4 regions of the Rhodococcus erythropolis R138 genome follow, and region 2 is predicted to be linked to each of the others. Evidence: riboswitches for the same ligand, from Rfam matches in the RefSeq annotation. Region 2 holds a riboswitch; each other region holds the start of a gene.

Region 1 (2,199 bases), 2.8 Mb from region 2:
GCAAGGCGACAAGTTCACCGCAGTGGGTGCCGGACCCTTCACCGAAGATCTCTTCACGCCGAGCGTCGAGCGAATCTTCAAGGCCAACCCGTCCTACTACGGCGGTGCTCCCAAGCTGGACAAACTGCGGATGGTTGCACTCAACGGTCCGCAGGCCAATCTCGAATCATTGAACAGCGGTCAGCTCGATGTTGCCTACATTCGCGGCCTTACTTCGGCGATCAATTCTGCCAAGTCCGCTGGTTACCCCGGCTACATCGACGTGCTCAACGCCGGTAGTGCCGAGATTGTCAACAATCGTGAAGGCCGACCGGGCTCGGATGTTCGCGTTCGCCAGGCTATCGGCTACGCGCTGGACACCACGTTGATCGATCAGCGCGTGGAAAACGGTGAGGGACTGCCTGGCTCGGAGTTGTTCGGTCCGACGTCGCAATGGCACGTAGACACACCGGGTATTGCCTACGACCCCGAAAAGGCCAAGGAGCTTCTGAATCAGGCGAAGGCAGACGGATACGACGGCACTCTCGACTACGTCGTGCTCAGTGAGCCCAAGGACCACGCGATCGGCCTCGCCGTGCAGTCACTGTTGCAGGCCGTCGGGTTCGAGGTGAACTTGATCTTGGCCAACAACGCCGGCGACATCGTGCAGAACGTCTACGTCAAGCACGATTTCGACCTCGCGCACGCGGGCATCGGAATGTACGAGTCGATACTCGATCTCGGATTGTTCTCCACGACCAACAGCACCTCGATGGCGAATACTGCTGGATATGCGAACCCGGCGATGGATCAGCTGATCGCAGATCTACAACAAGCCAAGGATAATTCGTCGACCCTGGCGATCATCGGCAAGATTCAGACGCTGTGGAACGAGACGGTTCCGTCGGCGCCGATCGGCGGGCTCACGTCGTTCTGGGCTTGGCAGAAGAACGTGCACGGTGTGGTTCCGACTGCAACCGGCATCATGCTGTTCGATCAGGCATGGATGGGCGCGAAGTAGCGTTCCAGCGCACACCGAGAGCCCCGTCCGACGCGAGTCGGGCGGGGCTCTTTGGTGTCTACGTCGGCTAGCGTTGCGCAACCCTTTCGATCAGGATGATTGTATTGAAATATGTTGTAGGTCAATATGATTCGTAAAGTGCGATTTGACTTGTTCAGCGTCGCCCGCATAGATTGCATCCACCATCCAGAGTGGCTGAGAGACCTGGCTCGATGATGCCGCAGCAACCCGCTACCTAACCGCAGTGTGGGTGCTACCGCCAGGACCGATGGAGGACACATGACTGTATTTGCCGTGGGTATCGAACTGGACGGCGAGGGCACTCACCCCGCTGCCTGGCGCCGAAGCTCACACCGCCCGGATCAGTTGCTCACGGGTAAGGCCGTGCGCGATCGCGTCGCGGCTGCCGAGAATGCGGGCTTCACCTTCGCGACGTTCGACGATTCCATCCTCCCTCCGAGTGGTGACGTTGTCGGCCGCATCGATGCCGTCTCCAGGGCGTCATGCGTGGCAGCGACGACCAGCACGATCGGACTGGTCCCCGTCGTCGGGACCACGTACGCCGAACCGTTCCACACCTCTTCGCAATTGGCGACATTGGACTACTCCTCGCGTGGGCGTGGCGGTTGGCTTGCTGTTCCGGTCGAAGACGATGCCGCGGCGAGGGCGTGGGGGAGGGCTCCGGTAACGACGGAATCGGCGCGTCAGCAGGAGCAGCGGGATTCGGTTACCGTCGTGACAGATCTATGGGATTCGTGGGAGGACGACGCCGTCGTCCGTGACTATCTCAGTGGGCGTTTCCTCGAGCGTGATCGTCTGCATTACGTCAATTTCGAGGGCGACACCTTCTCGGTGAAGGGGCCGTCAATCGTTCCGCGGCCGCCGCAAGGCCAGTTGGTGGTGTTCGGCCGCTACGGCGCCATCGAACCACACCAGGCCGATGTTGTTCTCGTTTCCGGTGATTCGGTAGAGGCCATTGCACAGTCGGCTGCCAAGGCGCGCGATGAGGGCGCGTCATTGGTGGTCGCCGAGGTCGATGTGGCGTTCGATACGCCGAATCTGTCTGCGGCGCAGCGGTTGATCGAGCTGAACTCGTACGGGAATTCCGTCGTCACTGGCCGACTGCTCCTGGCTGCAGATCCGGGGGAAGCGGCCGTGGTTCTGAAGGAATTGGCCGGACACCTCGACGGTGTTCATTT
Region 2 (2,199 bases):
CGTCCGTAGCGGGCGCCGAGGACGCCACCGCCGAGCGAGCCGACAGCGATCAAACCGGCTGCTGCCCAATTGATCTGATCGAACGCCAGAGTGATGTACATCCCCGCTGCAACGATGTTGACGAGCAGTGAGAGCAGGTTCTTCGCGCCGTTCATGCGTTGGAGGGTTTCCGGGAGGATGGCACCCATCACACCGATGAGAAGGATGCCCTGCGCGGCAGTGAAGTATCCGCCGTAGATGCCGACTGCAAAGGTGCCGGCGGTCAGGAGCATCAGCCTCTTGGTGGACAGCGTCGTTTCTTCGGTGGAACGCTTCTTGGCCCACGCCTGGATGCGTGGTTGGAGGAGGACGAGCGCGAGGGCGAGGACCAACAGCACCGGAACTATGGTTTCGAACAGTTTCTCGGGTAGATGCATGAGTAACCAGGAACCGAGTAGTGCCCCGGCGAGTGACGCCGGAATCTGCCACTTCAGTCGATCCCACTGTCCGGACAGCTCGCGTCGGTAGCCCCAGGTGCCGGAAACTCCGCCGGCGACGAGCCCGACCGCGTTGGACATGGTCGCGGTCACGGGCGGCATGCCGAAGGCGACCAGCGTCGGGAACGTGATCAGCGTTCCACTGCCGACCACGGCGTTGATCGCGCCCGCGCCGATGCCGGCCAGCAATATGAAGAATGCGTCGAGTCCACTCACTCCGCAGACGGTACGGCAGAGGAAAAGTCGGTCCAGACGGCGGTCCCGGTCTTCGTTCGAACACTCCATTGAACACGTCTAACGCGGCTTCGGACACCGTTGGAATCAGTGCGATTTCAACCTGGTTGATCTTTCATTTCCCTTGCAGTGCAGGGAAATACAACATTTGACGACTAGACATTTCGGGTCTAGTCTTTGCTCACCATCCAGAGCGACCGAGAGACCTGGCTCGTCGACGTCGCAGCAACCCCCCGAGTGATCGGGAGCGGGTGCTACCGCCAGGACCGATGGAAGGCATCACATGGGTTCCACTTCGCACGCTCCGCACAGGCGCCGCCATATCGATCTGTGCCGCACCGCTTCGTGTCACTGTCGCTGACCGAACCGTCGTCTTCGCAACTCGAGCTCACCAACTCGAGACCACAGCTGCGTTCCCATTCCCCGAAAGGTCTATTCGTCATGTCCACTCCGTCAGGTAGCGCGCCGTGAGCGCGCCCACCGATGTCCGCCCCGAAAAGTCGGTGTCCGAGCCGCAACTTCCGGACTCGGAGCTTGTCGTTGCTCGCACCTGGCACCCGCTGCGCTGGGTGATCAGTGCGGTCGTGCTGGTACTGCTTGCTCAGTTCATCCACGGACTCGTCGTCAACCCCGGCTGGGACTGGCCGACCTTCGCGCAGTACTTCACCGCGAAATCAGTGCTCGCCGCGCTGTGGATGACGATCAAACTGACGCTGTGGGGGACGATCCTCGGATTCGGTCTCGGTGTTTTCCTGGCACTCGGTCGGTTGTCGAAAAACCCGGTCCTGCAGGTGATCGCTTGGACCTACATCTGGGCCTTCCGCTCGATTCCACTCATCGTGCAGCTGCTCTTCTGGTTCAACATCACCTACCTGTACCAGACGCTTTCTCTCGGAATACCTTTCGGGCCCGAGTTCTTCACCTTCCAGGTCAGCGGTGTGATCGGCGGATTCACCGCGGCGGTCATCGGTTTGGCGCTGCACCAGGCTGCATACTCGGCCGAGATCATCCGCTCCGGAATCATTTCGGTGGATCACGGCCAGATCGAAGCTGCTCACTCGCTCGGTATTCCGTGCAGTCGCCAGTTCTTCAAGATCGTTCTCCCGCAGGCAATGCGAGCGATTCTCCCCAACGCCGCCAACGAGGTCATCGGACTCTTCAAGGGAACGTCGATCGTCTCCACCATGGCAATCGCCGAACTGTTCTACCAGGTGCAGGTCATCTTCGGCCGCAACGGACGAGTCGTGCCCCTGCTGATGGTCGCCACGATCTGGTACATCATCCTCACGACGTTGCTCTCGATCGGTCAGTACTACGTGGAGCGCCACTATGCACGAGGATCCGCCCGTGCGCTTCCGTTGACTCCGGTACAGAAGGCGCGCAAGAAGTTCGAAGAGATTCGCGATGCGCGTCTCGATATTCCGAGAGGTGCGACCCGATGACCGCAGAACTGGCCGAAGAGACGGTGTATGCCGTCGAAGCGCGCGGA
Region 3 (2,199 bases), 900 kb from region 2:
CCGGCGTTGTCGTCTGCGGCTCCGAGGAAGGGGCGGGTCTCGGGCACGGGGTTCCACGCACCGGCAGTCTTGGCGTAGTTCCAATCACGCTGATTCGAAACCAGGATGTTCACGGCGTCTACCAACCGCGTCACGTCGTCCGAGCTGCTACCGAGGCCGAGGCTGGCGCGAACTGCACCGCCGGAGAGGCCGAGGCGTGCGAGAACCGGGTGTGCGCAGAAGCGACCGTCGCGAACTCCGATGCCGTGCTCGGCGGAGAGGAATGCGGCGATTTCGCCCGCTTCGAATCCGTCGACGGTGAAGGTGACGATTCCGACGGCGTCCGGTGCGTCATTCCACAGTCGCACGAGCGAGACGCCCTCGATGGCGGACAATCCGTCGGTGAGCTGGGCGGTGAGTGCCTTCTCGTGCTCGGCGATGACGTCGAAGTCCAGCGCGTGCAGGGTTTCGCATGCGGTCGCGATGGCTGCCGCACCGAGAACGTTGGGGGAACCTGCCTCGTGGCGGGCAGGCGCGCAGGCCCACTCCGTGGACTCGATGGTCACCTCACGCACGGCGCCGCCGCCGGCGAGGTACGGCTGAGCCTCGTCGAGCCAGTCACGGCGTCCGACCAGAACACCCGCGCCGAAGGGCGCATAGAGCTTGTGACCGGAGAAAGCGATGTAGTCGACGCCGCATTCCTGCAGGTCGATGCGACGGTGGGGAGCCAGCTGAGCAGCGTCGACGAGGATACGTGCGCCGCAACGATGAGCGATGTCAGCCAAGCGTGCAATCGGCAGGATCTCGCCGGTCACGTTGGAGGCACCGGTGATTGCGAGCAGCGCTGCAGGCTTGGTGCACAGTTCACCGATCAGACGCTCGATCGTCTCTTCGATGGTGTCTGCGGCGGTGACGATACGAGCGTCGTTCCACGGCAACAGGTTTGCGTGATGTTCGACGTCGAGGACGACGGTGCTGCCGGGAACGCACTGCGCAAGCAGGTTCAGCGAATCGGTGGTGTTCCGGGTGAAGACGACAACCTGATCGTCGGCACAGTTCACGAAACGAGCAACGGATTCACGAGCGTTCTCGTAGGTGAGCGTGGAGATCCGGGACGCATAGCCGGCACCGCGGTGGACGCTGGCGTATGTCGGCAGCAACTCGGCGATACGGTCGGTGACCTGGGCCAATGCCGGCGCACTCGCGGCGTAGTCGAAGTTGGCGTAGGAGCATTCGCCGCCCTGAACCAATGGAACCTGCAGGTCAGCACCCGAAACCTTGGCAATCGCGGTGGTGCGGCAGGTGTCGGCACTCAATACAGCAGTCATCGAAGACAATCCTCACGTTCAAGGACTCGTTCGTCGGGTGATGGCCCCGGAAGAGTCCGCGCTTGCCGCATTCGTTTTCGAACGCAGCCGGGTCGTCACCCGGAGCACCCCACCGCGGAGGAGGGTTGCCGACCAGCAAGCCGGGGCTGAACACTGGTACTCGTGACCTGGCAACGAGGATGGCAGGAACCTCCCGTGCTTGTCAAGACGAAGCCGCGAAGATCTCCGTCAGGGCGCGATGGTCCGGCAAGCAAGGTGGAGCGCGAGTCTCGTTTCCGGATCTGCGAGATCCACCGAGAGAAGGCGCTGAATTCTATCGATCCGACTCGATACGGTGTTGCGGTGCAAGCCCATTCGGGTTGCGGTGTGAGCCAGAGACGATTCTTCGTCGAGGTACGTCGACAGAGTCTCGAGCAACTCTCCATTCGAATCGCGTAGCGGCGCGAGCAGTGCCGCGGCTGCGGGCTGAAACGTGTCGGTTCGCGTCCACGCCAGCAGCAACTGCGCCAGACCCAGGCGGTCCACGTGCAGGAAGCGGCCTGTCTGCGACCTCGAACCCGCGAGCCGAGCGGCATCCCCGGCCTCAGACAGGGACGCACCGATTCCAGCCGGACCGTCGTGTGCGCGTCCCACACCGACCCAGGTCTCCATCGTGGGTTCCAACCTCGCCTGAGCTGCACGGATGCTCTCGGCGATCCTGGTGATCGACTCCGGTCGCGGCTCGCCCGGCAGAGTGGTCCACGCTGCCCAGCCGTCAGCCTGTTCCACGACATTGGCGCCGATTCCCTCGGCGGCGAGGGCGTCTGCGACCTCACTGCGCCTGGCCACCAGGTCGACCTCACCGACCGCCAGGACTTTGATGCCGATATGCCATCCGTCCAGTGCCCAACCC
Region 4 (2,199 bases), 2.9 Mb from region 2:
TCGTGATAGTGGGCGCCTGCCAATTCTTTCGACGCCAGCGGCCAGATGTCGTTTCGGAAATCCAACGGCCCGTCGCCGGGCACAAGATCAGCGGTGAAGAACCGGGGTAGCGGTGGCCGCGCGTCGGCGATCGAGTACGAAATCTTGGAGTGGTACGGCACGCCTCGACGAGATCCGGCGTACAACAGAGGTTCCCGACCCGAGGGAGTGTAAGTGAGGGTGCCGTCCTCACCGCGTTCGAAGACGCCGCCGCGGCTCTCGGCGAGGAGAACCATCCAGTCGATGAAAGCCAGCCCGAGCCCGGCGATCAGAACCGGTTCGCGTTCGGGAATGACATCGGCGTCGAGGTCGGCGGTGTATCCCGGACCTACGTAGGTCAACCCGTGCTCGGACGCGAAGCTGGTCAGCGCGGTTTCACGCGGGGCAGCCAACGCATCGGGGTGCCCTTGCGCGAGAAGGACGGCCGTCGCTTCGATGACAACTCCGTCGTCCAGATGAACCGTCTGTATCTCGCCGACGTTCACGATGTCGACCACGGATCGTCGATGAACCCGAACGTCGACGTGCGCTGGTGCAGAGTCGACCGCGGTCTGGAACACCCAGTTCAGGTATCGGCTCTGTAGTGACCTCGATGCAAACGACGACGGGGTGATCATCGGAACTTCTGCCGCGATTTCGGGAAATTCGGCAAGTTCAGTCGAGTGCTCGGCGACCCATTCCGCGAGGGTCGGACCCGGCAGCACCGGGCCGGTCACGGCGGTGGTCTCGTCGGTGAACATCGTGACGTCCGCGGTTGTCGAATTCATCCACAGAAGCGGCGCCTGGCTGCCTCGCCAAATGCGGCCGGCGCCTGCCGGATACGGGTCCACGACGTGAATGTCGATCGGTACGGGATCGGCGTTCACCGATTCGTGAGCGAGGATTCGCTCGAGTACGCCGGTCCCGCGGGGGCCACCGCCCACGATCACGACGACAGCTGCTGTCCCCACTGAGGTACGGGGTCGATCGCCTGGCACGAGTCCTCCATCGGACCTGGCAGAAAGCACCCGCACCTCAGCAGAGGGGGTTGCTGCGACGTCACGGAGCCAGGACTCTCGATCGCTCTGGATGGTTAGTCCAGCTTATCTTCGGAGAATCGTGAGGCAAGGAATTCCGGACATCAGATCAGCGTGAATCAAACAGTTGTCAATCGTTATCTTTCGGTTTGCGTTGCCGGCAGGATCCGAGCGTGAACATCCCCGAAGCCGATTCGTGATCCCCCGACGCCGGGAGCGGTGGCTGAGATGGCGATGGTGTCGCCGTCTTCGAGAAAGGTTCGAGTCTCGGAGCCCACGGTCACGGGTTCCTTGCCACCCCAGGTCAGTTCGATGAAGGCGCCGCGCTGATCCTTGTCCGGTCCGGAAATGGTTCCGGATGCAAAGAGATCGCCGGTGCTCGCTGCTGCGCCGTTGATAGTGGTGTGCGCGAGCATCTGCGCCGGCGACCAGTACATTTGGGCGTAGGGCGGCCGGGAGACGACGTGACCGTTCCAATCGACGGCCAGGTCGATGTCCAACCCCCACTTCTCCTCGCCGCGCAGGTAAGAGAGAGGTTCGGGGTCCTGCACCGGCGTATCGATTCGGGCAGCTTCGAGCGCGAGCAACGGAACAACCCACGCAGAAATGGACGTCGCGAAGCTCTTCCCGAGATTCGGGCCGAGAGGGACGTATTCCCACGCCTGGATGTCCCGGGCGGACCAGTCGTTCACGACGACGGCGCCGAAGACGTGCTCGGCAAAGTCGTCCGGGGTGATGGAATCGCCCATCTTCGAGGGAGTTCCGACGATGAAGCCCATTTCGGCCTCGATGTCGAGGCGGCGGGACGGTCCGAAATCCGGGTTCTCCTGATCGGGTGACTTGCGCTGTCCGCAGGGGCGAACGATATCGGTGCCGGAGACGACGATGGTGCTCGAGCGCCCGTGGTATCCGACCGGAAGGTGCTTCCAGTTCGGCATCAAGGGGGCAGCGTCGGGTCGGAACAGGCGTCCGAGGTTGGTCGCATGATTTTCCGACGCGTAGAAATCCACGTAGTCGGCCACCGCGATCGGTAAGTGCATTGTGACTGAGTCGACGGGAAACACTGCGTCCGAGTCTATTTCGCCGGTCACTAGATCCGTGATCCGATTACGCACCGATACCCACTGATCCCGGCCCAGCGCCA

Evidence for each region. Region 2 has a riboswitch for S-adenosylmethionine ahead of H351_RS24750 (amino acid ABC transporter permease). Riboswitches for the same ligand answer to the same signal wherever they lie in the genome.
Region 1: it holds a riboswitch for S-adenosylmethionine, as region 2 does, so the genes downstream of both, H351_RS09240 (LLM class flavin-dependent oxidoreductase) here and H351_RS24750 (amino acid ABC transporter permease) in region 2, are expected to answer to the same signal.
Region 3: it holds a riboswitch for S-adenosylmethionine, as region 2 does, so the genes downstream of both, H351_RS00275 (aminotransferase class V-fold PLP-dependent enzyme) here and H351_RS24750 (amino acid ABC transporter permease) in region 2, are expected to answer to the same signal.
Region 4: it holds a riboswitch for S-adenosylmethionine, as region 2 does, so the genes downstream of both, H351_RS09505 (FAD/NAD(P)-binding protein) here and H351_RS24750 (amino acid ABC transporter permease) in region 2, are expected to answer to the same signal.

What each region holds. Positions count from the first base shown of each region.
Region 1 covers NZ_CP007255.1:1,955,132-1,957,330, forward strand. The annotation lists gene H351_RS09235 (ABC transporter substrate-binding protein) at 1-1,000, shown strand, start outside; SAM riboswitch class I at 1,180-1,275, shown strand; gene H351_RS09240 (LLM class flavin-dependent oxidoreductase) at 1,280-2,199, shown strand, end outside.
Region 2 covers NZ_CP007255.1:5,398,132-5,400,330, reverse strand. The annotation lists gene H351_RS24755 (sulfite exporter TauE/SafE family protein) at 1-692, opposite strand, end outside; SAM riboswitch class I at 892-986, shown strand; gene H351_RS24750 (amino acid ABC transporter permease) at 1,178-2,152, shown strand; gene H351_RS24745 (amino acid ABC transporter ATP-binding protein) at 2,149-2,199, shown strand, end outside.
Region 3 covers NZ_CP007255.1:57,618-59,816, forward strand. The annotation lists gene H351_RS00275 (aminotransferase class V-fold PLP-dependent enzyme) at 1-1,307, opposite strand, end outside; SAM riboswitch class IV at 1,361-1,475, opposite strand; gene H351_RS00280 (PucR family transcriptional regulator) at 1,536-2,199, opposite strand, start outside.
Region 4 covers NZ_CP007255.1:2,022,293-2,024,491, forward strand. The annotation lists gene H351_RS09505 (FAD/NAD(P)-binding protein) at 1-1,016, opposite strand, end outside; SAM riboswitch class I at 1,021-1,114, opposite strand; gene fahA (fumarylacetoacetase) at 1,193-2,199, opposite strand, start outside.